One region of the Providencia sp. 2.29 genome, then DNA from elsewhere that is predicted to be linked to it. Evidence: predicted binding sites of a transcription regulator. Region 1 holds the regulator's gene; each other region holds the start of a gene.
What was found. The regulator LexA, encoded in region 1, represses DNA repair genes until DNA is damaged. The targets are predictions, from matches to a motif close to TNCTGTATGTACATACAGNA.
Positions count from the first base shown of each region.

Region 1 (10,423 bases):
GAGCAGTGTTTGTTTACGGCGCAGTGCTAACGCTCTAAATTGAGGGGCATTCGCGGTTTTATCACACACTAAGGTTCCGCCAGCTTGTGGCTCTTTACTGGAGCCAACAAAAACAGGGATCCCAGCACGTACCGCAGGTAATAGCGTTGCTGGATGCAATATTTTAGCGCCAAACGTTGCCATTTCTGCGGCTTCGTCAAAAGCAATTTCATCGATACGCTGTGCTGCGGGTACGACGCGTGGATCTGTCGTGTAAATACCAGGAACGTCTGTCCAGATATCAACACGTGCTAAATTGAGAACTTCAGCCAATAATGCCGCGGTATAATCGCTACCGCCACGGCCAAGTGTTGTTGTGCGTCCTTTGCTATCTTGCCCAATAAAACCTTGTGTAATGACTAAAGAACCCTGTAGGCGAGGGAGCAAGTGTTGTTGGGCCGACTCTTTTAATTGCAAAAGGTCGGGTTCAGCGCGACCAAAGTTTGCATTTGTTTTCATTACTTTGCGCACATCAAACCATTGTGAGTTAGCCCCACGCTGGCGGAGGACTTCAACAAACAGCAAAGTCGACATAAGTTCACCGTGACTCACCATTTCATCGGTGAGCGCATCGGAAGTTGCCAGAGAAGCGGAATCTGCCAAATGAGCAATATTATCTAATAAACGATTAATCTCTTCGCGAATTACTTCCGCATGTTGTAAATGATCAATAATCGCATATTGGATCTCTTTAACTTTTTGCAGTAGCTGATTACGTTTGTCGGCATCGCAACCTTCGGCAAGCTCTATCAACAAATTAGTGATACCCGCAGAAGCAGAAAGTACCACTACGCGGACATTATTGTTCGAAAGAACAACGTCTGCACTTTTGTTCATGGCTTCAAAATTAGCGACACTTGTCCCCCCAAATTTGGCGATAACGTACGGATTATTTTCTGGCAAAGAGGCTACTGCATTCATGGTATCAATCCCTTTTGGCAATCTATTTTTTATATAGAAATATCGGGTTAGGCCGATGCCGTCAATGAAGAATCGATGCAAATCAGTAATTCTAATGATGACTAATTTATTATCGCTTTTCCCGATGGCTGTAATAAGCTCTGGAAAAATTGCAAAAAATTGCCCAATATCATAAGGATTGCAAGAACGCAGGAAAGTGATAGGTCAAGATGACTCGGCGAGTTACAATTATTTTTATTTCAAATATTTTGGAGAGTGTTATCCATGAATAGTATTAATCCAAGCCAAACGGCAGCATGGCGGGCGCTAGAGCAACATTTTGCGCAAATGAAAGATACCCATATGCGCGACCTGTTCAAACAAGACAATGATCGCTTTACCAAATTTTCCGCGACATTTGACGACCAAATTTTGGTGGACTACTCCAAAAACCGAATTACTCAAGAAACATTGGATAAATTATTCGCATTAGCTGAAGAGACTCAGCTAAAAAGCGCAATGAATAGTATGTTCAGTGGTGAAAAAATTAACCGTACCGAAGATCGTGCTGTATTGCATATCGCACTACGTAACCGTGACAATACACCGATTTATGTTGATGGCAAAGATGTGATGCCAGATGTCAACGCGGTCTTAGAAAAGATGCATCAATTTAGTGAGCGCATTATTAATGGCGAGTGGAAAGGGTATACTGGCAAGGCTATCACGGATGTGGTGAATATCGGTATCGGTGGCTCAGATCTTGGTCCATTTATGGTCACCGAAGCGCTACGCCCTTATAAAAATCACTTAAATATGTACTTTGTTTCTAACGTTGATGGCACGCAGATAGCGGAAACGTTGAAAGTTTTAAATCCAGAAACAACTCTGTTTTTAATCGCATCAAAAACCTTCACGACGCAAGAAACCATGACGAATGCGCATTCAGCGCGTGATTGGTTGCTCGCACAAGCGAAAGATGAACAGCATATCGCAAAACATTTCGTGGCACTGTCAACCAATAGTGAGCAAGTCGCGAAGTTCGGTATTGATACGGCAAATATGTTTGAGTTTTGGGATTGGGTTGGTGGCCGTTATTCATTATGGTCAGCGATTGGCCTATCCATTATCTTGTCTGTGGGTTATGACAATTTTGTTCAGCTCCTCGAAGGGGCTCATGCAATGGATAAGCACTTTACCCAAACGGCTTTTGAAAAGAATATTCCTGTTCTCCTTGGCTTAATTGGCATTTGGTATAACAACTTTTTTGAGTCGGAAACTGAAGCGATTCTGCCATATGATCAATATATGCACCGTTTTGCCGCTTATTTCCAACAAGGAAATATGGAGTCAAATGGTAAGTATATTGACCGTAATGGCAACAAAGTTTCTTATCAAACGGGGCCAATTATTTGGGGTGAACCGGGCACAAACGGCCAACATGCCTTTTATCAATTGATCCATCAAGGAACTAAAATGATCCCTTGTGATTTTATTGCGCCAGCAGTAACGCATAATCCACTCGGTGATCATCACGATAAATTACTGTCGAATTTCTTTGCTCAAACGGAAGCGTTGGCATTTGGTAAGACGCGTGAAGTTGTTGATGCGGAATTTGCGGCTCAAGGTAAAAACCCTGCGGATATGGAGTATGTTGCTCCTTATAAAGTGTTTGAAGGTAACCGCCCAACAAACTCAATCTTGCTTAAAGAGATCACACCTTATTCATTAGGTGCACTCATTGCGATGTATGAACATAAGATCTTCACGCAAGGGGCAATTCTGAATATTTTCACCTTTGACCAATGGGGTGTAGAGCTTGGGAAGCAATTGGCGAGCCGAATTTTGCCTGAGTTAGAAAGTAAAGACGAAATCAGCAGCCATGATAGCTCAACTAATGGGCTAATTAATCGTTATAAAGCTTGGCGTTGATAAGCGTCATAGCTACCTTTCACAGCCTGCCATAATGGCAGGCTGTCGCTATTTAATCATTTCTACTTGATCATTTTGTGTGTATGACTCATTAGCGTTAAAAATTATTTTAAGAAAATTTTACAATTCATGTGGGATTTGTGATTTTTTAACTAATTTGTTAGCTAACTTTAACCTTATCGCAAGGCAACGTGATATCCTTCATGCTAAGAACCAATATGATACAAAACCACACAGTATAGTGGTGGAATGATGAGTAATGGATGAAACGCTTTTTATCTCTCACCCGATAACATGGCTATCAGAAGATGATGACCTTGTTCCTGAAAATGTTTTAGATTGGCTACATGAACTAGGGTCGATGACAAAACGCTTAGAGCAGCATTGCCAACGTGTCACGGTTGTTCCTTATACGCAACGTTATGTGACTCAAGAGGCATTGAGCGAAGAAGAAGCGGCGTGTTTACCTGTCAGTGAATATTATTGGTTACGTGAAGTCATTATGTATGGTGATAATATTCCATGGTTACTTGGACGAACGTTAATTCCACAGGAGACATTGACTGGTGAAGACCGGAAACTTATTGATATCGGTGCTGTACCGTTAGGGCGTTATCTCTTTAGCCATGATAATCTTTCCCGTGATTATATTCATATAGGGCAGCAAAATTTGCGATGGATCCGCCGCTCTCTATTAAGATTATCTGAAAAACCTTTATTATTAACCGAACTGTTTTTACCTGAATCACCTGCATATAAAAGATAAAAAATAAAAGGAGCACAACAAATGGAGGGAAGTATGGCGCTAAGTAAATGGCATGCCTACAGCCGTTTGATGCGTATTGATAGGCCGATAGGGTCGCTATTATTGTTATGGCCAACCTATTGGGCGTTGTGGATTGCCGCTCAAAGTATACCGAGTTTACATATTCTTATTGTCTTTACGGCGGGCGTTTTCTTGATGCGTGCAGCCGGATGCGTGATTAACGATTTCGCAGACCGTCACTTTGATGGCCATGTTGAGCGAACGAAACACCGCCCATTACCCAGTGGTGATGTGACAGAAAAAGAAGCAAAAATTTTATTCGCTAGCCTCGTTGGTCTCTCATTTTTATTAGTACTGACGCTAAATTCAATGACTATCTGGCTATCTGTTGCCGGATTAGCTTTGGCGTGGATTTATCCTTTTGTTAAGCGAGTCAGCCACTTACCTCAAGTTGTTTTAGGTGCCGCATTTGGTTGGTCTATCCCGATGGGCTTCTCTGCTGTCAGTGAATCGTTACCATTGGTGTGCTGGGTACTGTTTTTGGTCAATATCTTGTGGTCCGTGATTTATGATACCCAGTATGCGATGGTTGACCGCAATGATGATTTAAAAATCGGCGTTAAATCAACAGCGATACTGTTTGGCCAATATGACAAGCTGATTATTGGTATTTTACAGATCGTGATGATTGTTTTATTGGTGTTAGTGGGTTCATTGGCTGATTTAGGAGCGGTGTACTATATCGCACTATCACTATCGGCATTGCTGTTTATTTACCAACAAAAATTAATGGTAGATAGGGAACGAGCACCGTGTTTTAAAGCCTTTTTAAATAATAACTATGTTGGATTGATCTTATTTATTGGGATTTTCTTAAGTTACTTGTAAACCATTTGTGGAATAGTAAAGGGGTAATGTGAAGCACATTACCCCTTTTACGTACTGACGACCCTACGTTTTTAACGTGGGATTTTGTTTATAAGGGGGAACATGAATTGCATTCCCCCTTTTGGTTTCTTTAGACTTAAAAGTTAGTCTTCTTTTGATTTTTCTGTCTCAGTAGCGCGCTCCTCTGGTTGACTCACGCTCTCGATAGTCAAACGAATTTCTGGCGACATTAAACGCGAAATAACCGCATAGAGTTTTTTCGCATTGGCCGTGAAAATATCGTTTTCATCATTATCAATGTAGCCTTCTTCCCGTAGCGTTTCGACTAAGATTGAAAAGACCGCTTTATCGAAGAATTCAGGAGCGTTAATACCGTGCAGCACAGAAAGACGCTGAGCTAGCATGCGGCTCTCCTTTTCTAATGTATTACGGCTAATTTCTGGACTCGCATTGAGTAAAGAAAGCGTAATCGCATAGCGCTGTAAGGTTTCGCGAACACCTGCTGCGAGCAACTGTAATGGGCGTATACGACGTGGGTTAAGAATGACAATATCGTCTTCTTTTAAGCACACTAATTTCTGGTTATTTAGCTCATCAATTAAGGTATCAACGACTTCAACCAAAGAGCCACTATCAAAACGCATAAACAGTTCAGCTTTGAGGAAGGGGTAAATTTGCCCTACTTGATAGTGGATATCTTGGCGGCTAATACTTTCATGATGGAGCACAATGCTCGAGATCAGTGATGGCAACACCAATAAGTGATGAATGTTATTACGATAATAAGTCATGAGGACGGCATTCTCACGAGGAAGAATGATAATGTCTCCCATACTATCTTTTTCGACTTCAAACTTATCCATCTGCAAAGCATGTTCTAACAATTGCTCCGCTGTTTTATTTGGTGTTGTTGCATCAGCCGTATAAGGAACATTACGCAATAACTGTAGGTAACAATCGACTTGCTCAATAAGTTGCTCACGCGTCAATGAACGTTGGCGCGACGCAAGTAATGCTGTTGAGCACAGGTTAATAGCGTTAGCTGCCGCAGCATTATTAATATTGACCATAATGTGATCTGCTAGCCCACTGACGATTGGGTTTAACCAACTCGGGCGCTGAGGTTCGATAGGGTCAATCGAGTCGCGCCAATCAGGTACACGCTTTGTGAGATATTGAGAGAGTGAAATAGGCTGACCAAAATTCACATAGCCTTGGCCTAAGTTACGTAATTTACGTAGGCCGCGAACCATCGAAAAGAAGCCTTCTTTCTCTTTTTCAGCACCACGTAGCTCTTTGGCATAGGTTCCCACTTCCAGAACATTTTCATAGCCAATATAAACGGGCACGATCGTAATAGGACGAGAGTCGCCACGTAGCATCGCTTGTAGCGTCATCGACAAGGTACCTGTTTTTGGCTGAAGTAAACGGCCTGTACGGGAGCGGCCACCTTCAACAAAATATTCAATAGAGTAACCCCGCGCAAATAATTCACTGAGGTACTCACGGAATACGGTTGAATAGAGTTTATTACCTTTAAAGGTTCGACGAATAAAGAAAGCGCCGAGGTGACGGAAAATAGGCCCCGCTGGCCAGAAATTCAAGTTGATACCTGCCGCGATATGAGGAGGAACTAAGCCTTGATGATATAAAACGTATGACAGCAGCAAGTAATCCATGTGGCTGCGATGAGAAGGCACATAAACGATTTCATGACCATCTTGCGCCAATTGGCGAACCCGCTCGGCATGCTGAACGTTGATCCCTTGATATAAGCGGTTCCAAGTCCAACTTAACACTCGGTCAGTAAGACGTATCGCTTCATAAGAGAAGTTAGCGGCAATTTCTTCCATCATATTGACGGCATTTTGCTGAGCTTTCTTCAGTGGAATTTTTTTGCTACGGGCTTCGTCTTCAACCGCCTTTTCAATGGCTTTTGAGGTTAGCAGCTTATTGAATAGCTCTTGGCGAACAGGCAATTTAGGGCCAACAGCAGCAAGGCGTTGGCGTGAATAGTGAATACGCGCGACCCGTGCAAGTTTATTCGCAATAATAGTATCTGTGCCATGTTCTTGCGCCATCAAGCCCATCGACACTGGAGGGGAAAAGCGAACAAAGCTATCTCGCCCAAGCCAGATTATGGCAAAGAACTTTTGAATACCGTTAAGTAAACGCAATGGCGGCGCCGGTGTATGCCCTTCACGCCCAGGAGAGCGACCGAACATGACAGAAGCCGGTAGCATTTGGATATCAAGATTCGGATTACTACGATGCAAATCTAAGTAGGCATGGAATACCTTCACCGATTCTTTACGTGGATTAGGAGAATAATAACGAAATACTCTAGGGCCATCATCAATAAAGACGTAAGCCGGTAATTTAGTGCCATTAATGTCATTATCGACCAAAGGATCAGGTAGGCCGATAGATAAGCATTGGTGACGTAATGTTAAAAGGTCAGATTTAGAATGATATGGCAGCACATATAATGTGGGCCGACTGGTGTCCAATTCAAGTTCTGAAATAGGGTCCGTTGGAACGAGTTTGCTCTTTACCAGTAATTTAAGTGGTAAATTCAACGTGTTGTAATATATTTTACGCCATAGTGACATAAATGATTATAGCCTCTTGTTAACAATGCTTCGCAAGCATACCAGAAATCAACTGGCAAATCTGTTACTGACAATTAACTTTGACCGCAAAAAATGATTATTGTTTTGTAATTTTGAGGAATAAATATGGCAAACCAAACTAAGGGATTTACGCGTGTAATTAAGGCTGCGGGTTACTCCCTTAAAGGGTTGAAAGCAGCTTGGGTCAATGAGGCTGCATTTCGGCAAGAATCCGTTGCGGCAATACTTGCTGTCATTATCGCGTTGTGGCTGGATGTTAGCTATATCGACCGATTATTATTGATTAGCTCTGTTGTACTGGTCGCTATCGTAGAATTAATTAACAGTGCAATAGAGGCGGTCGTGGATCGTGTAGGAAGTGAATATCATGAGTTGTCTGGACGAGCGAAAGATATTGGCTCGGCGGCTGTGTTTATCACGATTGGGTTAGCTTTAGTTATTTGGGCGACGATATTGTGGCAGCATTATTTCGTTGGCTAGTCAGAAATTATCGAAAACAGAGCGATTATCGGTGAGATTACTGGCAAATATGGCATTCGAGTGATTTAAGTGTTTCAAATCTTCATTTACCTGTATATACTCACAGTCTGACTGTATAAACAAACAGGGGAACGAAATGAAAGCACTGACCGCTAGACAACAGCAAGTTTATGATCTGGTGCGCGATCACATTTCTCAGACGGGTATGCCACCTACACGTGCTGAAATAGCAGCAAGCCTTGGTTTTCGTTCGCCTAATGCGGCAGAAGAGCATCTTAAGGCCTTAGCTCGTAAAGGGGTGATAGAGATTGTTTCAGGGGCTTCTCGTGGTATCCGTTTACTGCTTGAAGAAGAAAATGATCCTGAAATTCAGGGGCTACCTTTAATTGGGCGTGTCGCTGCCGGCGAACCTTTATTAGCGCAAGAGCATATTGAAAGTCATTATCAGGTTGATCCTGAGCTATTCAAACCACATGCTGACTTTTTATTGCGTGTTAATGGGATGTCGATGAAAGATATCGGGATTATGGATGGTGACCTGTTAGCTGTTCATAAAACACAAGATGTCCGTAATGGGCAAGTGGTTGTGGCGCGTATTGAAGATGAGGTTACGGTAAAACGCTTTAAGCAACAAGGTAACCGCGTTGAGTTAATCGCCGAAAACCCAGAGTTTGCACCTATTATTGTCGATTTACGTCAACAAAATTTCACTATTGAAGGATTAGCGGTAGGTGTGATTCGCAATGGTGATTGGTGTTAATATTGGTCTTATAACCACCCTTCAAAATATTGCTGGCAGATTTTACTGTTTTCTAATATCAACCTAGGTTTGTCACTAGGTTATTAAATTAGATAAAAAGTCTGCCACTCTATTTAAGTGCTCCCTCAGCAAGTACCTACTATCAGCAGTAATTCTACGCCACTTCTTATTTCTTCTTTGTGATAACCGGTTGCTCATGGTTGTGTTCACAATGTTCATGATCCTGGCAAGTGCTGAGTTCGTAACATTCATGACATAATCCATGATTTTCTACCACAGTGTGTCTCAGGTGAAATTGGTGGCTGTTTGCAAGAGACATAATTGCTGTTTCAATTGTTGTGCAATCACTCTCTGTGACACTTCCGCAATGATCACAAATCAACATTACTGAGATATGACTCGGGTTATCGAAATGGTGACAGATAACATAACTATTTGTTGATTCTATTTTATGAATAAACCCTTGCTCTATTAAGAACTCTAAGCCTCTATAAATCGTTGGTGGTTTTGCTTGAGGCTCTACCTCTCTTAATAAATCTAATAAGTCATAAGCACTGATTGCGCCATGTTGCTGTGCAATCAGGCGTAAAACAGTTTCTCTTTGCGGTGTGAGCCGAACGCCTCTTGATTGGCAAATTTTTTCGGCCATCACTAGCAGTTTATCTTCACTCATTTTTTTCATGGTAATTGACCTTACATCAAAACTGAAAATTGCTGTTGTAAACAAGTTTACCATAACTTCATTGCAGATAGAGATGGAAATAAGAAGAGAGCAAAAGGGCTAACATAGAGAAAAATAGTTATTTATCAAAAACAAGAATGAAAATTTTAATCCGCAATATCGGACAAAAATAGAGTCATATTACATTTTAAATGTATCGCTTGAGGTTAATTGTCATAACACAGTTTGGGCGTTTTTCTTAACCGTCAGTAATTGTGAGGCTTTAGGCTAGGCTTTTCTGTTAGACCGATGTTTATCGGTAAACGGCACAAAACTGCCGATTTTGGGATGCTATAACCGTCTACGGTCATTAACCTTATAAAATTAAGGTGTAAAATTTAAAATTATGCATTTTGTTTTTTGTATCTCAATAGCGGTTAAATATTCTATTTAAGATGTCTTATTTAATTAAAATAAAGCGATAATTTGTGACTTAAGGTACTTTGTAAGTATTTTTTCGTCAATAGAAGCAACAATCACTAGGCTATTATGGGGAGTGTCTTTTTATGAATAGTTAAAAGGTCGTCTGCAATATCAATAAACTTCATTAGTGGATAATTAATTTGTAATAAAAAATTAGTAGAGGCATAAATAGAGTAGTATTTACTTAGTTATATATTCTAATGTATTTATTTAGCGAATATTGTTTCACTGCCCGTGACCCACATAATCAAAAATAAATCTTGAGTTTCATATCACTTTATTTTTCTAGTTATAAACTCATACCGCGAGAAGTCTTTGAAATACTTCTATCATCTTCTTTATAGATGAATATCTTTATATTCTCTCACTTCACCCTTAGATAAAGGAATATCATCGTTCACTACTAAGCGACTGCATATGAGGCATGTTTCCCCTATCTATATAGGAGAACAGCGTTGATATGTTTAGGATTATCATGGTTTTTTAAAGGTAACGATTAGAGATAGAGCATTGCTATTGAAAAATTACTCTCTTGAGTGGAGATACATCTTTGTATCTAAGTAAAGTAATGCCATAAGTTTAATTAAAAAATAGCCATTTGGTGAAATTCTAAATAAAACCAAAGGGTAATCATTACACTCAAAGCGGATGACACGAAAAGTAAAGAACTGTTACATTTAGGGTGAATGTCAATTAAGACTTATCTTACAACAATTCAACCACATAGATTTAATTATCTTCTTTTGTGTGTAAACTAGTGTTAAGTATTGTTAAATTATAAAATATAGAATTTTATTTCAGCACGTTCCTTGTTTATAGTTTTATATGTAATGAAATTATTTCAAACAAATGGATACAAATGTAAATTTTTATAAATTATT
Region 1 is NZ_CP065420.1:459,672-470,094, forward strand. It holds gene lysC (lysine-sensitive aspartokinase 3) at 1-960, opposite strand, end outside; gene pgi (glucose-6-phosphate isomerase) at 1,225-2,871, shown strand; gene ubiC (chorismate lyase) at 3,131-3,637, shown strand; gene ubiA (4-hydroxybenzoate octaprenyltransferase) at 3,671-4,525, shown strand; gene plsB (glycerol-3-phosphate 1-O-acyltransferase PlsB) at 4,669-7,137, opposite strand; gene I3B46_RS01995 (diacylglycerol kinase) at 7,264-7,638, shown strand; gene lexA (transcriptional repressor LexA) at 7,775-8,398, shown strand; gene zur (zinc uptake transcriptional repressor Zur) at 8,565-9,080, opposite strand.

Region 2 (10,423 bases), 560 kb from region 1:
CGATTGATCATACGATACCAGCCCGCGTGCTGGGCACCACTTAATGCCGAATGGCTATTGACAATAGGGGCGCTATAAGCGGAGTAAGAAACTAATGTTGATGTTTCAGTTTGCTTAACTTTTGGCTTGAACAGTTTTTCGGAGAGATTTTGTTGAGTCATCCTGATAACCTGTCGGTTGAGCTAAAATAAAAAGGGAATGCCATTGCATCCCCCTTATCATAACGTTTCGTGTTTAATTTTATTAGGTAATAATGTTTTAAGCATCATAATAAAGGGCACACCCCATATTAGCGCTATTTTTACCTGTCATTTAGATCTAACTCAAAACCGTTATGGTTTATTTATCTTGCTCACACAAAGGCTTTACAAACACCACGCCCATATCCCATGGCTGTTCAATCCACGTGTTTTGTGGAATATCAACGACATAATCATCCACCAATGGGCGGCCTGCTGGTTTTGCAAAAATTGTCACAAAATGTGCTTTCGGGTACATATCACGAATGGCTTTTGCAGTACCACCAGTGTCAACGAGGTCGTCAATGACAATGAAACCTTCCCCATCACCTTCGGCACGTTTAATGACTTTCAATTCACGCTGGTTGTCATGGTCATAGCTGGAGATGCATACGGTATCAACATGGCGGATACCCAATTCACGTGCAAGAAGTGCACCTGGTACAAGGCCACCACGGCTAACCGCGATAATGCCGGTCCATTGTTCGACTGGTAATAAACGTTGTGCGAGTTTACGGGCATGTATTTGCAACATATCCCACGTTACGACATATTTTTCGCTCATAAAATTCGGGTCCCGACTGCTGAGTAATACTGAAATGTGTCTTGCGGAAAAAAGGTTGCGCGAGATTATAGTGATTTGACACAGCAAAAACCAGCAAAAACGGATAATTGTGATGAATTAATATGATTTACACTGACTATTTATAACAATTAGGTGTATGCTGAGAAAATCAATCGTGTGGCCTGAATATCTGTGCCACACCTTTTAAGCAGAATAAGTAGCTAAAAATAAATAAGACCAAAGTCGCTTAAGGAGATCTAACGTGTCTGAACTAGCCAAATTGTCACCACAGCCATTATGGGATATTTTTGCCAAAATTTGTTCAATTCCCCATCCTTCTCATCATGAAGAAGCGCTAGCAACACACATTATCGAATGGTCAAAACAAAAAGGGTTTCATGTAGAACGTGACCAAGTCGGTAATATCTTGATCCGCAAAGCGGCAACACCTGGCTATGAAAATCGTAAACCTGTTGTGCTGCAAGCACACTTAGATATGGTTCCGCAGAAAAATAATGACACGGTACATGATTTTACCAAAGATCCTATCCGCCCTTACGTTGATGGAGAGTGGGTCACGGCAGAAGGCACAACTTTAGGTGCAGATAACGGTATCGGAATGGCATCTACCCTTGCGGTGCTAGCAGATGATAGCGTTGAACATGGGCCACTTGAAGTACTGTTAACCATGACCGAAGAAACAGGCATGGACGGTGCTTTTGGCTTACAAGCAGGTTGGCTACAAGCGGATATTCTGATCAATACTGACTCAGAAGAAGAAGGCGAAATCTATATGGGTTGCGCGGGTGGTGTTGATTTTACAACAACATTTGACCTCACTCGTGAAGCCGTACCGCAAGGCTACAAAACCTTCACCATGACATTAAAAGGCTTAAAAGGCGGTCACTCTGGTGGTGATGTTCATTTAGGTTTAGGTAATGCTAACAAGCTGTTGGCACGCTTCCTTGCGGGCCACCAAGAAGAGCTTGGTTTAAAACTGTTAGAATTCACTGGGGGAACCGTTCGTAATGCTATCCCTCGTGAAGGGCATGTGATTATCGCTGTTCCAGCGGATAAAGTCGCTGAACTAACAGCCCTAAGAGCACGCTATGAAGACATCTTAAAAAATGAACTGGCCGTTGTTGAGCCAAACTTAGTTCTTTTATTAGAAGAAACTCAAAGCAACTTGAAAGCGCTGACTGAAGAGTGCCAAAAACGCTTTGTGTTCTTCTTAAATGCGGCGCCAAATGGCGTGATCCGCATGAGCGATGTCGCAAAAGGTGTGGTAGAAACCTCACTTAACGAAGGCGTTGTCACGATGACGGAAGAGAAAGCCGAAGTGATTTTCCTCGTTCGCTCATTAATCGACAGCGGTAAAAACTATGTCGTGAATATGCTGACATCGGTGAGCAAGCTCGCACAAGCACAATACCGTGCAGAAGGCAGCTACCCAGGTTGGCAACCCGATGCAGACTCACCCGTTATGCATTTAGTTAGCGAAACTTACCAAAAACTGTTTGGTAAAATTCCTAATGTAATGGTGATCCATGCAGGTCTGGAATGTGGTCTATTCAAGAAGCCTTACCCTGATATGGATATGGTCTCTATTGGGCCAACCATTCGTGGTGCGCACTCACCTGATGAGCGAGTACATATCGCCAGTGTTGGTGAATACTGGAAATTATTAACAGCGGTCTTAAAAGCGATCCCTGTTAAAAACTAATTGTTTCTTCAAATACCCGTCTTAATGAACGGTCTAGCTTTATGGGATCAGCGTCATTAATGGCGGGTGTTTTTTAGAAATCTAGTAATAATTGCCTTTCTATCTGTGGGCTTAATAACGTTACATGCAGGCCCACTAGCCTAACACCTCGATCTTTACGGCGGTGCTCCCACACTTGCTTAGCTAATGATATTAAGTCTTGCTTGTCTAAAATGGGATAAGCATGCTCTTGAGTTGTTTGCTGAAAGTCATTAAATTTCATTTTTATCCCTTGCCGAGCAATACGGCGGTCCGGTTTCACTTTCATAAGCCTGACTTCCAACTCTTCATATAATTGATTAAGTAATGGTAAGCAATCTTCCCAATGTTGAATATCTTCTGCCAGTGTGCGTTCGACACCAACAGATTTACGTAGCCTATCGGGATTGACTGAGCGTTCATCAATTCCATGGCAACGCTCCCACAGGACTTGACCAAATTTCCCCATCACTTTGATTAAGTTAACCACATCATAACTTTGTACATCACCACAAGTTTCTAGCCCCATATCGAGTAATTTTTGTGCGGTTACCTTCCCTACCCCAGGAATTTTCTTTAATGGCAATGACCAAACAAAGTCGGGCAACGCTTGAGGCGTGATCACGTATTGGCCATTCGGTTTATTTAGATCAGACGCTATCTTGGCTAAAAACTTTATTGGGGCTATCCCTGCCGAAGCAGTGAGTTGCAGTTCATCAAAAATTTGCTGGCGAATGGCTTGGGCAATCAATGTCGCTGAGCCGTGGTAATGCTCACACTCACTGACATCCAAATAAGCTTCATCCCAAGAAAGAGGCTCTATTAAATCCGTATACTGGGAAAAGATTTTATGAATATGTAAAGAGGTTTCTTTATAAAGGGCCATCCTACCCGGTACAACTTTCAGATGAGGACACAACCTTAATGCAACCGCCGTTGACATGGCGCTATGTACGCCATAACGCCTCGCTTCATAATTCGCGGTACTGATGACACCACGGCGGTCAGCACTCCCACCGACGGCAATTGGAATATTGCGCAAACTTGGGTCATCACGCATTTCTATCGCTGCATAGAAGCAGTCCATATCGATATGAATTATTTTACGCATAGCAATCTGATCGACAAACAACACTGTTCAAATATACAGTATATTTATAGACTGTGCAATTATTCCTCAAGCAAGCAACATAGATGAAAATAATTATTATTTTTATTACCCAAAAAACCACCTCAAAACGACTCATTAAAGATGTTTATAGAATGGTTAATTAGTAGGAAAATAATGAATAAAAATTATATTTCATGGTTTAAAATCAATAACTCTACACATCTCTTTTTATCAACATTTAATCACCTTTCTCTGGCTGGATTACTTGTTGTTACCTCCTCTGCATTTGCGCAAAGTACATCGGAAGAGGTTAAACAGACAAAACAACAAGATGATGTCGTTCAATTCCCCGCGCTCTCTGTTGTTGGTAATTTAAATTCCAGTGTCGGTGCCGGTAGCTCTGTATTAAAACTGAAGGATATTGAGCGTACTCAAGCTAATAACCTTGCAGAATTAGTTGATCAGCTACCGGGGATCTCCTCATCAGGTTCACCTCGCCCCGGTGGACAAACCCTAAATATTTGGGGCATGGGCGATGTGGAAGATGTCAAAGTGACCCTTGATGATGCCCCTAAAGGGTTTGAAAAATATCGCCAAGGCTCTGTGTTTATCGAGCCTGAGCTGATTAAACGCATTGACGTAGATAAAGGACCACATAATATTATGGATGGTAATGGTGGTTTCGGCGGAACCGTTAAAATTACCACCAAAGATCCCGCAGACTTACTACTTGCCGATCAACATTTTGGCGCTATGTTCAAATATAGCTATCACACTAATGATCGCCAAAATATTTACAGTTCAGCACTATATGGTAAAACATTAAATGGCGTTGCAGATGGTTTGCTGTATGTCAGTAAACGAAAAGGGGATGATTTACGCCGCCCCGATGGCACTCGATTTGGCTTTTCGCAAGCTGACCAACTCTCTTATTTACTGAAAACCAACCTTTATCTCAATGATGAACACACGCTCAGTCTATCGGCAATGCGCTCCGAATCGGATAACTTAGTTCCTTGGGCAGCCAAACGAGATGAGTTAGCAACACCAACGCAAAAAGAGATTGAGCAATATGGTTTTGACGGTGCGATAAAACGCAAATTGGTCCAACGGGATCAACAAGATCAAAACTATAGTGTGAAATGGAATTATATCCCTGAAAATAGTGATTGGATCAACCTAACGACAACTTATGCTTGGTCTAAGAGTCAACAGCATGATACCCGACCAGAAAATGCTTCAAAATACTTAACCTCCAGCTTAGGGAATAAAAGTTGGGTTGACTATACCGATCAGCTATTTGATATCCATAATGAAAGTCTATTTGATACTGGTCGTTTAGAACATCAACTTACTATAGGTGCTCGTTGGCATAAAAATGATCGCGGTATTTTGATGTTTGATGCGGGAAAAGCGAAAAACCCTAAATATAACTATGGTTATTATCAGCCACAATTTATGCCAGCAGGTGTTCAAGAAACCACTAGTGTATATCTCCAAGATGCGATTAGTTGGCACACACTCACTGTCACACCGGGCTTACGTTATGACTATGTGCAGAACAAAGGTAAAGGAAACTTAGCCGCAACCTATATGGAGCAAGACCCGCTAATTGGTCATGACTACCGTTCTGTCACTTATAGTGGTATTTCACCTCACTTAGGCATTCTTTGGAAAACGACACCGAATCTCACTTTATTCGGGGATGTTAGCCGCACATGGCGTGCACCTGTTATTGATGAACAATATGAGGTGCAATTTGCCAATAGTAGTTTAACCGGAAGTAGTCGAAACTTGGGTAAGGAGCGCATGGATGGGGTACGTTTAGGCGCAATACTCGACTTTGATCAAGTCATACAGGCCAATGATCAGCTGCAGATACGAACCACGCTTTTTCGTAACAGAGGAAAGGATGAGATATTCCGCCGCCGTGGTGAATACTGTGAAGCCAAGAAAAATGGTACTGGCGATTGTGGTCGCCCCTTATCCAATTACCGTAACTTACCCGGTTACACCATTGAGGGCTTAGAAATTGAGCTATTTTATGATAGCCCGAATGTATTCGGTAAAATGGCCTACTCCGCCATCAAGGGTGAACGTGACGCTTCCCCTCGAGACCCTTGGTTTGGGCAAAAAACATGGATTGGTGAGATCCCACCAGATACTTTACATGTTATGTTGGGGTATAAACTCCCTCAATGGAATGCCAACTTTGGTCTCACCGGTGACTTTGTTGGTCATCAAGTCCGCTCTCCCGCAGATAGAGATCCTAAAGCCGATTCATGGGGATACCCAAAGTCGAAAGGCTATGCACTCTATGGTGCATTTGCGCAATGGCAGCCTGAATTTATTCCAGATACCAATATTAGAGTGACCGCGACTAACCTCTTTGACCGTGACTACTATCCCTACTTAGGGGAGTCTGTCTCAGGCGTTGGTCGTGATGTTCGCTTAAGTATCACCAAGTACTTCTAAGCAATCGATGGACTCTCATCTCTGAGAGTCCATAATTGACAATAAAATAAAAATGATAATAATAATTATTTTTATTTATGACAACACACACCCCCTCTATAGAAAATAGCGACTTGGCAGAAGAAAGCCAACTTTTGCAACAGCACGCCCCTAGCCTATTTCGCTATATTCTTGCGCGCACACCTGATAGCGATATCGCAAACGAAATTTTACAGGATGTCTTTGTTCATACGATTGAAACATATCGCTGCCAAACTTTGCAATTTCCGAGAGCCTTTATGTACACACTGGCACAACGCAACATCGCTAATTTTTATCGTCGGCAACGCATCGAAGCGGAATATCAACGTTTGCTGGTGGAGCCTGAGCCAGAGTGGAATTTAGAAACTCAGTTAGTAGTCGAAGAGCAATTGCAATTACTGTCTGAGCAACTTGCCAAACTACCTGAAAATATGGAACAAGCTTATTTACTCGCGCAATTTGAAGGGATGACATACCAACAAATTGCAACTCAGTTAAAAGTTAGTCCTAATTCAATCAAGTACTACTTACAAGTAGCAAGAAAAGTATTACAAAAAGAGCTCACTGAAACGTATTTAACTCATTGAGATAACTATTATTATAGGTAATAAATATGACAAAAACAGCAATGCCATCTATTAAAAAAGGGGTGGCTATCAGTTTATTGTTTCTTGCCAGCTACAGTGCAGCCGCTCAATCACCACAAATTGTTGCCCATAGAGCAGGAACGGCAGATGCGCCAGAAAATACGCTTTATGCAATTGAACTGGCTAAAAAAAATAGCGCCGATATTATTTGGCTAACCGTCCAACTCTCTAAAGATAATCAACTTGTTCTATATCGGCCAAGCCAGTTAGAGGCATTAACCGATAAAAAAGGGGTTATTTCCGATTACTCCGCTCAACAACTCACAACGTTCAATGCCGCCCATCAATTTAATAAAAAGGCTCATCTTCAATTACCTTTACAGCAAACCACGATCCCAACACTTGGATCCGTTCTTAAAAAATATCCAGATACTGCGTTTTATATTGATTTAAAATCACCTGACGCCGATCCAGATACTCAAGCAGAAGCGGTGTACTCCCTGCTCGAAAAAAATAATGCTTTTAAAAATACTCGGTTTTATTCAACCAATGATGCATTTGTAAAAGCCCTAACCAAGCGCTCCGATAAAATTAATACCTTTGAAAGCCGTGATGAAACACGCACTATCTTAGCGAATAGCGCGATGAATCATCATTGTTCAATCAGCAGTGATGCACAATCTAAATCGCGTTGGTATGGCTTTGAATTACACCGTAAAGTCGAGGTTGTAGAGAAATATACGTTAGGAGAGGCTCGCTCACCTGCAACGTTGTCATGGGATAAAGAAGCCATTGATTGCTTTAGAAAAAATGGTCAGGCCTACATTGTTCTATTTGGTGTCAATAGTGCGGCAGATTATCAATTAGCTAAAGAAATTGGTGCGGATGCCGTGATGGTTGATTCCCCTAAAACTTTTAAAAGCGAAATCATTAAGTAAATTTTAGCTGGCTTTATCTAATCGGTTTTACGTTAAAGCTATCTGTCTTAATTAGACCGCCAAATAAAAAATAAGCCTTAACTGTGAATGTTCGCAGTTAAGGCTGTCATCATACTAATATCGACTATTTAAATAATGCGGTGTTTTTCAAGTGCCTTTTGGCGAGCCTCTTCCCGTGCCATACGTTTTTTACGGGCATCGCAAGGTTCAGGGCAATCACAGACTTTTTCAACACCAATACTGCTTAACCCACCACAGCTACCTTGAATACTTTTGCGCTTAATAATATACCCTAGTGACATACCGAGAAATGCCAGTAGGAATAGGACGAAAGCTGCAATAAAAACATTTAGCATTCTTACATCCTCCTAATTACTGCTTTTTCTGTAAAAATGGCTCGAATGCCTTAGTATAACGCTCTTCAAAGCCTTTTTCTGTCTTAATGATCATAAACACAGGAATATCGAGCTTTTCAGCTAAGGCAAAACCTTCAACAGGCCCTAATACATTAAGCCCGGTCGATAGCCCATCAGCACTCATGCAAGTTGGTGCCAGTACCGTAATCGAAACGAGGTTATGTTTAATTGGCATCCCTGTTTTTGGGTCGATGGTATGAGAGAAGCGCACACCGTCTTGTTCAAAATAGTTTCGATAATCACCAGAGGTAGCTATAGACATATCACCAGGTTCAATCACTTCCTGAGCCGTTTGGTTTACGCCATCGGTTTGTGGTTTTTCAATCGCAATCCGCCAAGGTGCACCTTTACCATTTTTCCCTTTTGTACGTACTTCACCACCAATATCAACCATATAATTATTGATATTAATTGACTCCAAGTATTCAGCCACAACATCAACGCCATAGCCTTTTGCTATCGAAGAAAGGTCAACGTACAATTCAGGGATAGTTTTAATTAAGTTATTGCCCTGCACAGACAGCTTTTCTATACCAACCCATGCACGACGTTTCTCCAATTCACTATCTGTTGGTGCTTTGGTTACTCGCCCTTCTGGCCCAAAGCCCCATAAATTGACTAACGGCCCTACCGTGACATCTAATGCACCATTAGTTAATTCATTAATGCGTATGGCTTCTTTAACAACTTTCGCTGTTGCTGCTGAAACAGGAAAAGGAACATTAACCTCTTTAAATTGGTTGAAGCGACTTAATTCCGAGTCTGGACGATAAGTTGACATCTGATCATTCACTTCTTCTAAGCGCTTATCTATCTCAGCTTGGATAGATTCACTGCTTGGCGATGAAGATTCAGCAACATATTTAATGGAATAGTAGGTTCCCATTGTCTGACCCTGAAGGTTTGCCTGTTCAGGCCCACCGCAGGCAGCCAACAATAGTGTCGCTGCAAATAGCAGCACTGGGGTAATCACTTTTCTGTTCAGCATAATTTTCTCTGCTTCAATAATAAGCGCCCACACAAGTGGGCGCTATACTCGCCATACTTCAAGTTTCAACATTATTGATGGCATTCATTCACACGAGTCACAAAGCTGTTTAAATTCCTAGTCACTCATTGGCCTGCCGTCTCGCTGTACCTCGAATTATTTAAAGTATATACAAACAACTCTAGGGTACTTAACCACCGAAATCATCCAACAAGATGTTTTCATCTTCTACACCAAGATCTTTAAGCATCTTGATAACCGCAGCGTTCATCACTGGTGGCCCACACATGTAGAATTCACAATCTTCTGGTGCTGGGTGATCTTTCAGGTAGTTTTCATACAATACATTATGAATAAACCCGGTATAACCATCCCAATTATCTTCCGGCAATGCGTCAGAAAGTGCAACATTCCAAGTAAAGTTTTCGTTTTCAGCCGCTAATTGATCAAAGTCTTCTGTATAGAACATTTCGCGCTTAGAACGAGCACCATACCAGAAGCTGATCTTACGTTTCGAATTTAGACGTCTTAACTGATCAAAAATATGTGAACGCATTGGTGCCATCCCCGCACCACCACCAATAAAGATCATCTCTGCATCGGTTTCTTTAGCGAAGAATTCACCAAATGGCCCAGAAATTGTCACTTTATCACCCGGTTTTAGCGACCAAATATAAGATGACATGATGCCCGGTGGAACATCTGGATTACGTGGTGGCGGTGTAGCAATACGCACGTTCAACATGATGATCCCGTGTTCTTCTGGGTAGTTAGCCATTGAATAAGCACGAACTGTGGGTTCTTTTACCTCAGAAACATAGCGGAACAAATTAAATTTATCCCAATCCTCACGGTACTCTTCTGGAACATCAAAATCTTCATATTTCACTACGTGTGGTGGACATTCTATCTGAATGTAACCACCTGCACGGAATGGTACGACTTCACCTTCAGGAATTTTCAGTTTCAGTTCTTTAATGAAAGTTGCTTTGTTATCATTAGAAATAACTTCGCATTCCCATTTTTTCACTCCAAAAATTTCTTCTGGTAACTCAATTTTTAAGTCTTGTTTAACGTTCACCTGACAAGCTAAACGGCAACCATCTTTCGCTTCACGTTTATTAATGTGAGAAAGCTCTGTTGGCAGGATATCCCCACCACCTTCTTTGATTTTCACGCGGCATTGACCACAGGAGCCACCACCACCACAAGCAGATGAAACGAAAATCCCTTGGTTAGATAACATACCTAACAGCTTGTCACCTGCGGGAGCTTCAAAGCTCTTATCAGGGTCGCCGTTAACTTCAACTTTGATGTTCCCTGTATTGACTAACTTGGATTT
Region 2 is NZ_CP065420.1:1,022,031-1,032,453, reverse strand. It holds gene frsA (esterase FrsA) at 1-161, opposite strand, end outside; gene gpt (xanthine phosphoribosyltransferase) at 340-804, opposite strand; gene pepD (beta-Ala-His dipeptidase) at 1,067-2,527, shown strand; gene dinB (DNA polymerase IV) at 2,601-3,656, opposite strand; gene I3B46_RS04510 (TonB-dependent hemoglobin/transferrin/lactoferrin family receptor) at 3,831-6,131, shown strand; gene I3B46_RS04505 (RNA polymerase sigma factor) at 6,209-6,739, shown strand; gene I3B46_RS04500 (glycerophosphodiester phosphodiesterase family protein) at 6,766-7,677, shown strand; gene nqrM ((Na+)-NQR maturation NqrM) at 7,806-8,033, opposite strand; gene I3B46_RS04490 (FAD:protein FMN transferase) at 8,050-9,081, opposite strand; gene nqrF (NADH:ubiquinone reductase (Na(+)-transporting) subunit F) at 9,272-10,423, opposite strand, start outside.
Region 2: dinB (DNA polymerase IV) is a predicted target of LexA. The motif match lies at 3,678-3,697, and genes of this name have one in related genera.

Region 3 (10,423 bases), 1.5 Mb from region 1:
AACTTCACTTGAAATAAACCAATTACCAACAACCATCATGGGATCGCTGCTACCAAAAAATACACTGCCACGATCTTCTATCGTCCACCAGTGGCCATCGCTATCCGCAAAACGAAATAGTATTGTGGGAAGAACAGCATGATGCTGCTGTGAATACCAATGCTGATTAAGTTTTTCCTGATCCTCAGGATGAATGGCCTCGATAAGCTGCTTAATATTGGAACATGCAGTAATATCTGTATCAGGAATACCGTTATTTGAGTTTCCCCATTCAATCGTTCCATCGTTTAAATTCAATTGATAAACAAGATGCTGTCGAGTATAGATGCCTTGATTTTCATCGATCCGTTGAGTGCTACGCGTCACAACGCGCAAAAATACCATTAATAGCGATATTACTGTCAAATAACCTTGAATAAGCCAAAGAGACTCATGACGAAACAAGCCGTGAAGATAAAAAGGCCCTTGTCGATTACTGGTATAATAGATAGTGATAGTGGCAAGCACTAATAATGCTAATGACCCCCCACGGTTCCCCCAGAGCAAGGATAAAATAACGGCAAATAAAACAGGGATACACAGCAAAGATAGCCGAATAAGATTACGTTGATGGTGGAAATAGGCGTTATACAGTTGTATTGCACTATCATTAAATATCAAGATAGTACTCATAATCAGTAAGCCAAGAACGATGACGCCCCAAATTAAATGCATCCGCAAATTAGTTATCGTTTTAAATCGGGTATTTATTAACCCCATCATCACTGTTGTAGCAAATATATTCCCCGTAATATCAGCAATAAATCCATCCCAAAAGATATTTTTAATCGAAGTATGATCCAACCAATACATGCTGACCGAAAACAATACCGCATCTAACAAACTGACGATGATGATGGTAAATAGCCATAATAAGATAATATGCAAATCATCATCTTGATGGGCATATTTGCGTACAATCCAAGCAATAATAATGCAGGAAAGTACCCCTAAAATAGAGTAAAGAACTGAAATTAGAATAGCTTCACTATCAAAGCCATCTAAAAAAAGATTTAACACAATGAAGCCAAATAACAATATTGGCCATTGGCGTTTATGCATACATAGAAATGCCGTCGTTGCTACTCCGGCAGGAAACCAGACAACGGAAATTTCAGCGTTAGGTGGCGTGAGAATTTCTGAAATCTCACCTGTCACATAATAAAGCAACAGCCAGCCTATTATGGCAACGAATGGCATTTTCTGTGATAACAGAGATGTTTTCATATATTATCTCAGGCTCAGTAAAAGTTATCTCTGGTGTTTCTCAATAAAAAAAGAACAAATCCCCTTTTCGCTGGCAAAAAATAGCAAAATTAGAGCCTCAGGTATAGTAATTACACTGATTTATTATGTTCGATAGTATCTTAATCATACCTCACTTAATAACGAAATATCGCAAAAACTGCGCCGCGACAACGCACCTATCGTGCAAAGGTTTCCATCATAGTGCAATTTACTTAGAACAAATATACAACTATTTGATATAGTGAATATTATTTTTCTATTCTGTTGAAGGTTTAGTCGATGTTACGTTACCCTGCTCATATTACACATATTCTCCGTCATGCATTTCGTTCACGGCCTCGCTTTATTATCTCTTTGCTTGTTGCATTGACTACCTTTTTCGCTCTGTTGCCATATCAAGGCACTATGATGTGTTTGATCCTAAGTTGGAACGCCTTTGCTTGGATCTATTTACTTTTTCTCTTTGCTCGAATTATTAATCATAAAGTCAAAGATATACGCAAAATAACCAGAGTTGAGGATGAAAGTGCGCGTATGGTTATATTTTTTCTCGTCGCGGGCTGTTGTGTCAGTTTATTGGTGTTATTTTTTGCGTTAGGGGGCCATGGCGATTTTTCGCAAGATGATAAATTTGTTTCTTATGCACTAACGGCTTCAACACTGATTTCTTCGTGGTTACTGCTTCCTACCGGCTTTACCATGCACTATGCACATTTGTATTACAGTAATTCAGATAAACAACAGCCATGGTTGCGGTTTCCTGATAAATTGCTTGAGCCGAGTTATTCCGATTTTATGTATTTCTCTTTTACTATTGCCGTCGCGTCACAAACAGCGGATGTTGAAGTTGCCTCAACTCCTATGCGTCGTGCGGTATTGCTACAGTCCGTTATTTCTTTTATTTTTAACATGGCAATCTTAGGGTTATGTATCAATATCTCGGCAAGTTTTTTCTAACGTTAATGAGGCTTATTTTCACGCCGTCTGAATCAGTTACACGCTAATAGCACAAAGACAGCGGCATGATAATTATTAAAAAGGAACAATGATTGGATTATTTTCGACTCGCCACACCACAAGATATCGAAGCACTGAAACACATTGATAGCGTAGCGACTGCTGAACGAGCCCAAAATATTCAGCAATGGGTTAATGAGAAGAATTGCTATCTCATCGAACGCCAGAGCCAAATTATTGCCTATGGCGTTTTACATTACCGCTTTTTTGGATGTGGATTTATTGAAATGTTGATGGTTGATAGCGAATTTCGGCGACAAGGCATAGGCTCACAGTTAATAGAACAGCTTAAATTAACTTGTGTGACTCCAAAACTATTCACCTCAACCAATCAATCAAATGTTTCCATGCAAAGATTACTCGCGAATGCTCAGTTTATTTCGAGTGGAATAATAGAGAACCTTGACGAAGGCGATCCTGAATTGATCTATTTTTACCGATGAACACCTTCTACCACTGAGCAAACATAATGTTTAATTTAAAACCTTATAACAAAGAAGCGTGCATCACTACATTTGTCAATTTTTCATTAAATTGCTGATAGGTTTGCGGGTTTATCTTTGTTGGATAACTTAAAATTTCCAATTGATGCGGTGCATATTCAGGATGATAACTTGGATGGGCATGTTGATATTCATTTTGCTTAAAGCCGCAATGGTGGTAAAAACGCAGCCTTTTCTCACTAATTTCATCGATAACAGGGTCGATTTCCAGAATAACCCGACTCACTTGTTCACAGAAGCCGCTTAGCACTTTTTGACCGTATCCCTTTCCCCGTAAATTAGGCGATATAGCAAGGTGTTCAATATAAAAATAATCACCAATTTTCCAACTTCCTACAAAACCAATAAAAACACCTTCATCAGAAAAAGAGTACAAATAATAATCTTTATGTTTAAGTATACTTTGTCGTCCTTGATAACTTCTTTTTTCATAAGCTGGGAATGACAAATCGTAGAGGCCATTGACCTTTTCTATTTCTATCGAATCTTTCTCTGTTAATCTCGTGACGGTCAGCATTAAACTAAAATCCATTATTTTACAAACAAACCCTGTTAGCATACCTATTATCTATTACTCGGCAACTGATTTTCACTTTCTCTTGGGGTAAGAAGCTAATATAATCATTTGTTTTTCATAGATAAAAATAGATAATTACCTCTTAAGGATAACAATCCTTTGGTCTTTTAAAAAATATTATCATTCTGATATTGACTTTATCCCTCTCTCAATCTAAAAATACTGTATATGAATACAGTGTTAGGTAGAGGCGATTATGTTACGCATTGAGATTTTATTTGATAAAAATGCACCACAAAAACCTAGTGATATTATCTTGCAAGCACTTGAAACTGAAATTACTCGTAAACTTAGCCCACAATATCCAGACATGATAACGCGGGTTGCTTTTAGCTCTAGCCAGCGAATTAATATTTCAGGCACCAAACTTGCGCAAGATAAGGCTCGTATTGAAGAGATATTAGAGGAAATTTGGCTGGACGATGGCTGGATCCCTGAACAAAATTCAATGGATTAGGCATGTGGTCAATTAAAGGAATGTCTGGCTAAATTAGCTCAGCATTCCTTTGCCACTATCTAAAATAATACGTTTTAAAAAGTGTATTTTATTCCAGCTAAACCAACCCATCCTAAACGCTGCTCAGTAAGCGTGCTTTTCGCAGCATCTCCAACTAGGTAATAAGCACCAACGCCAGTATAAAGCGCGGTGTCTTCATTTAGGTTATAATTTAATATGGCACCACCGTGAATATCTTTAAAGCCACTTCCCGCGTCATATTCATTAAAGCGTGAGCGACTTGCCTGCTGTTTTGATACGCCAAAATAAGCTTGATTATAAGCTTTATTTCCCCAGACCGTCGCTAACGTATATTCAATATCCCACTTGCTATTTATTTGGTAATTACCAATACCACCGATTTCAACGTTCACTGTTCTACCAATATTTCGCCCCCCATAGTGGCGATCTTTGGTTGCCATGTCTGCTGAAACATAAAGCTGGTAGTTATTGATTGAGTAGTTGACTGTGGCTCCTACGGTCATTGAACCATCTAAATCGCCCATCCCTTTGAGATCTTCATTTTTATTGCCCAAAATCCCTATTTTTTCATCTCGTCCGGCATCATAGCCAATTCGGCTAGAAAACGTGAAGTTATCTGTTAAACCAATTGCCCATTCCGCCCCTTCTAATCCAATACTAAATACACCATAATCATCGGATATATAGCCATAGTTAATATCAACTGTCGGTGAAAATAGGTATTTATTGGATCCCTCATAAGCGGGCATTACTGAGCCACCAGCTCCTAATATCAGCATAGTTTCCCCTGCCATGACAGCACTATAGGGTAATAATGCCGCAACCAAGGTTACCGCTGAACACAATTGTTTCATTAGAAGTTTCCTATCTTATTTATTAATAAATTTTCTGCCTAATAAACGTTTTGATTTCCTTCATCGGATTAGTACCATTCTTTACTTCTTTAGTGATTTTCTCATTTGCAATGCAACTTTTTATTTTTGTACAAGCATGAATTTCGTTTATTGAAACCGCTGGAAATAACCTTTCCTTCGGCAAATTAAAATTTTTCCCTATTAAAATCATTGAGATAAAAATAACCGTAACGAAAGCTGTGCTCTCAATAAGTTGTAATTTCATTTTAGTTATTCCTATAACTGCAAAGACGTTAAAATAATAATCTTATTACTCATTCATACCTTAAAAATGGGTTAAACAAACCTTAAGGCTTTATTAAATCTCACGTTGAATTGACCTTGATTATATTGTCGGAAAAATGTTGCCTGCTTATACTGCTCGCCAGAGAGGTGATAAAATGAATATTCTATTAGTCGAAGATGATCTCCAATTAGGCAAAGCACTCTGCCGTGGCTTAGAACTTGCAGGTTTTAATCCACTTTGGGTACGGTTACTTTCGGATGCTAAACAACAACTCAATTCCCGTAATTTTGATCTCATGCTCCTAGACTTAGGATTGCCTGATGGTGATGGTAATGAGGAATTAATCGCATGGCGCCGCTCAGGCCAATCAATACCGATTATTATTTTGACCGCACGTAATCAGATGGATAATTTAGTAACCAGTCTAGATTCTGGTGCCGATGACTTTTTAACCAAGCCATTTGCCATGCCAGAGTTAATTTCTCGTGTAAAAGCGGTCAGCCGCCGTATGGCAGGTTTTTCATCGGAAATTTGGCAATTGGATAATCTGCAATTAAATCCAATCAATCACCAAGTGCTCTTAAATGATCAGCTTTTGCTACTATCAGGCAAAGAGTATCAACTTTTATATGAATTAGTGAAAAATGCCGATAATGTAGTTCGCAAGGCCGATCTTGAACAGCGCCTATTTGGTTTCGATGATAAAATAGAAAGTAATTCGCTTGAGGTACATATTCACAACTTACGACGCAAGATAGGTAAAGATCGCATTATCACTATCCGCGGCATTGGTTATTTACTTAAAAAAGAAGCTCAGCCAAGTGAAAGTTAAATCCTTTTTTATTTACACCTTTTTCTTACAGATAAGCTCAGTGGTTTTACTGTGGGGGCTGCTCGTTGGCTGGCTACAATTTTTTTATTTACCTAGCATTGATGATGATTTTAACCGGCAACAACAAATTGTTACCAAAGGCTTTGCTGATACTTTAGGCGCCGTTACCAATAATCCTGAATATTTTGATCGTATCGCCACCTCATTACAAAAAATGTATACCGATGCGATGGAAAATGGCTTGGAAGTCTCCTATAAGCCTTTTGTTGTGATCCGTAATCAACATGGTGAAGTGCTATACCGTAATAGCGATAAAATTAATATAACTGACAATATTACGTTCAATGAATTACAAGCACAGCAACCAAATTGGCACTTTACTGTGTCATGGAATGACGCGCACACCATTGAGGTGATCCTTGGTGAATCCTATTTTGACCGTAAATCAATAATTGGCAGCCCTGCAGAAGGCACCGCAATACCTTTATTATTTATATTAGGTATCATGCTAATCGCTATTATTGTCACCGCTTATTTCAGTTTGCGACCACTCAGACAAGCTGCAACTATAATCTCCAGCCGTAAGCCGGGGAATTTGACGCCAATTGAAGTCAAAGAGCAATATAAAGAAATCCGCCCTATTATTACTGCTATCAATAATCTCATGTTGCGGGTCGATGCCGCCAACCAGCGCGAAAAACGTTTTATGGCAGATGCCGCCCATGAACTCCGAACCCCTATCGCTGCTGTGATTGCACAATTGCATTTATTGATGCAAATAGACAATGTCAAAGAGAGGGAGGAGATTGTCAAAGATATGCAAGCCGCTTTAAATCGGGCAGCTTCATTGTCTCACCAACTTATTGATTTAGCACGCTTAGAAGCTGAAGACTTTTCTGTCAATAAAGAGCAAATTAATATACCTACTTTAATTTCCCATATCACTTCATCACATGTTCCCCATGCGATTAGCCAAGATATCGATATTGAATTACAAAGTCCTGATAATGTTTTTATTACCACCGATAAACTTGCATTGACCACTATTTTTACCAACTTGCTGGAAAACGCGATTAAATATAGTGACAAAAAAGGCAAAATTAAGATCACCATTAGAGATTTAAGTCCGTTCGGTGCCACTATAACCGTGCAAGATAATGGTCGAGGGATCCCTGAAGAAAGTCGCCAACTTATCTTTTCACGTTTTTATCGTGTACCCGGAACAATGGAAACAGGAAGTGGCCTTGGGCTTTCCATTGTCCATAATCTTGCGACAAAAATTGATGCGACTATCCGAGTGACAGATGGGTTAGATAAGAAAGGTGTTGGATTTATTATTGATTTACCTTAATAATAATTTTGCCATTAAGATCATAGAGCTTAGACCGTTTTTTGGGCTATAATTTAATTCTATAAGTCTTTTTACTTATTTTGTTAAAGGGAAGGCTCATGTCTCAAGCATTAATTATTATCGATCTCATTGAAGATATTATAGGTAAGAATGGATTATCAAATACCAGTTACCTACAAGCGCAAGAACGTCATGTTGTTGAGAACGCTAATCAAGCGGCTGCTTTTGCACGTAGCCACAACATCCCTGTTATTTGGGTCAAGGTTGGGTTTGCTGATGATTATCAAGATATCCCAGCAGGCTCTCCGATGTTTCACCGTGCAAAACAGCTTAACGCATTAAAATTAAGTAGTTCTGGTTGTCATTGGGTTAAAGATCTTGATGTACAGCTCCGAGACCTCATTATGATTAAAAAAGGCGTTAGTGCATTTACTGGAAATCAACTTGCACATTGGTTACAAGAAAATCATATTAAACAGGTTATTTTTGGCGGAGTGAGTTCACTACTCGCAATTCAAAGCAGCGCTCGCCAAGCCCATGATCTTGGTTATCAAGTTACCGTCATTGATGAACTTTGTGCAGCAGCAAGCTTAGAGTTGCATCAACAAAGTATGCAAGCATTACAAGGAATGGCCACCGTTTCTTCACTCTCAGAATTTTTGCAAGGAAACGTCAAACCATCCTACTGATTATTGTTTTTATAGTGCTAACATTTTCTGGATATAAATATCGCGAAGCCGGAGTGCTAACTGCCCTGGCTTGCCCCCAGCAATTTTCTGCCCATCAATTTCAATCACCGGCCAAACAAGTGTTGTTGATGAAGTAATAAACGCTTCCTTAGCAGTTATTGCCTCTTCAATGGTAAATGCACTTTCTTCAACCGCTAAGTTTTGTTCTTGCGCAAGGGTTAAAATGGCTTGCCTTGTAATGCCGGGCAATATTTCATGGCTTAAGCTACGTGTTTTAATTTTATTTTCAGCGGTGATAATAAAAAAATTGCTGGAACTGCCCTCTGTTATAAAACCATCTTTGACAAAAAGGGCATCTTCAACTCCCTGAGAGCGGGCATATTCTTTTGCTAAACATGCTGCAAGTAATGCAACTGTTTTAATATCACAACGCTGCCAACGAATATCCTCAAATGTCACAACTCTAATCCCTGTTTTTACACGAGGGTTCTCAATAATAGATACCTGCTGAGCAAAAAGAACCAATGTTGGGGGGATCGTTTTATCAGGAAATAAGAAATTACGTTGCCCTGCATTTCCACGTGTTAATTGTAAATAGATGAGGCCTTCAGTGAGGTTATTTTTTTCAATAAGTTGCCGATGAATATCAAATAATACATCCTCTGTATAAGGTAGTGCTAATTCCAATTCATGACATGACCGTTTTAACCTTGCTATATGGTTTTTAAAATCAATTAACTTCCCGTTAATGACAGCTGTTACCTCATATACAGCATCGGCAAATAAAAACCCACGGTCAAAAATTGATATCGAGGCCTGCTCCTCTGGGATAAACCGCCCATTGATATAAGTCATCATAGCGTTACTTTTCCTTTTCAAATTGCACACACCAAGTTATGTGATGAAATAGAGATCGACAGCCATGCCACACAATAAAAACGTCATTGTTGCAACAAAATCCATTTTAGACGCTCATTAATTGAGTGTTTTTTATTGATGAATATTAATGTGAGATCAAAATTCATCACTTTTAGATTGATTCTCTAGTATTAACAATAGTCATTGTTGTTATTTTTGTGAAATAGCTATTGAACTAAATGCTAATGCCCTATATTTTTAAAATTAATACAAATCAACCCCGTCAACTACTCTTTATTTGACATAAGGGAGAGCCTTATCATGCTTAATATCAATCCAGATCAACTTAAAAACCTTGCAGAGTCACAATTAAAAGGTCATAGAACGATTATTTATCTCGTTGCCTTATTATTGCTCATTGGGGGGATTGTCTGTATTACTAATCCGCTTGTATCTGGGATCGTATTCAGTTCTTTCATTGGCGTGGTGTTATTAGTCAGTGGCGTAGCCGTTATTTTGAATATTTTCTTCAACCGACTCTACGCGAATATGTCTATTTTATTCAGTTTAATCGTCGGTATCGCCTACCTTATTTTAGGTTATGCGTTCCTCTCAGACCCACTACAAAGCTTGTTATTTCTCGCCATTTTTGTCGCTATTTTATTTATTTTCGGCGGGGTCATTCGGATCTACGCAGGTACTAAGCTGTTTAGTTCAGCAGCCGGAATGATGAATATTTTGATTGGTATTTTAGATTTTATCATCGCCTATATGCTACTAAGCGGAAATGCTCAAACTTCCATCACCCTATTAACCCTGTTTATTGGTATTGAATTGCTCTTTAGCTCTTTCACCCTGTTCCTACTGGCTGGGGCCTTAAAAAGCACCAATAAATAGCCCATGATTGATGGCGAGTTTCCCCCTGTTACCTACCTAACAAACTCGCCATCAAATATTTTTTAAAAAATAAAATAATATTTAATCCAAGCTTGACTTTCCTTTTCCAATAGTTAAAATGCCATCAAGTGATCTAGATCACACTTTAACATTTGGAGTTCCCATGCATACCCTTAAAGAATTTATTAGTGATGTTCAAGAAGTTATTGAATTACTTGCTAAACGTTTTATGTAAGACAGCGCATATTTTATTACCTCATCTTTAGCGTTCTGTGCATATTTTTTTGCAATACAGCCTTAACTCATTAAGGCTGTTTTTTTATCCAACAATAGCGTTAATCACAGTTGCCCCCATATCACCGATTCCTCTACTTAGTCACCATAAATAACTAAATGAGATATGCCGCCTATTGACGAGCCATATCTTGTCAATACAGTCAGCCGTTTTTATTACCTGCTAATTAAGCCTCTATAGGTTTATTTAAGGCTCACATTTCGCTTTAAACGCATATTTTCGGCTTATATTTTTGGCTATCTTAGATTGTTTCGCTATTATGGGTGAGTTTTGGTTAAATTTATGTTACTATCTATAAGTTGTCTATAAAGTGGAAAATTGAACTAAAGCATCTTTCAGCACAATGGATGCCAATAAAGAAGGAGAACACATGCAGCAGCAACTGCTAGACTGGGTACGCCAGTTCAACCAAGATTATGCCGAAATTGCTTCACTGTTAATCGTATTAGGCTTAATTCTTGTTGTCGCCTTAATTTTGCATTTTATTCTGCACAAAATT
Region 3 is NZ_CP065420.1:1,915,679-1,926,101, reverse strand. It holds gene I3B46_RS08580 (MASE1 domain-containing protein) at 1-1,266, opposite strand, end outside; gene I3B46_RS08575 (DUF1345 domain-containing protein) at 1,567-2,244, shown strand; gene I3B46_RS08570 (GNAT family N-acetyltransferase) at 2,337-2,747, shown strand; gene I3B46_RS08565 (GNAT family N-acetyltransferase) at 2,791-3,366, opposite strand; gene I3B46_RS08560 (DinI-like family protein) at 3,581-3,841, shown strand; gene I3B46_RS08555 (MipA/OmpV family protein) at 3,916-4,716, opposite strand; gene I3B46_RS08550 (hypothetical protein) at 4,739-4,981, opposite strand; gene I3B46_RS08545 (response regulator) at 5,157-5,834, shown strand; gene I3B46_RS08540 (sensor histidine kinase) at 5,824-7,185, shown strand; gene I3B46_RS08535 (cysteine hydrolase family protein) at 7,284-7,874, shown strand; gene I3B46_RS08530 (D-amino-acid transaminase) at 7,884-8,732, opposite strand; gene I3B46_RS08525 (DUF308 domain-containing protein) at 9,054-9,629, shown strand; gene I3B46_RS08520 (mechanosensitive ion channel family protein) at 10,295-10,423, shown strand, end outside.
Region 3: I3B46_RS08560 (DinI-like family protein) is a predicted target of LexA. The motif match lies at 3,545-3,564, and genes of this name have one in related genera.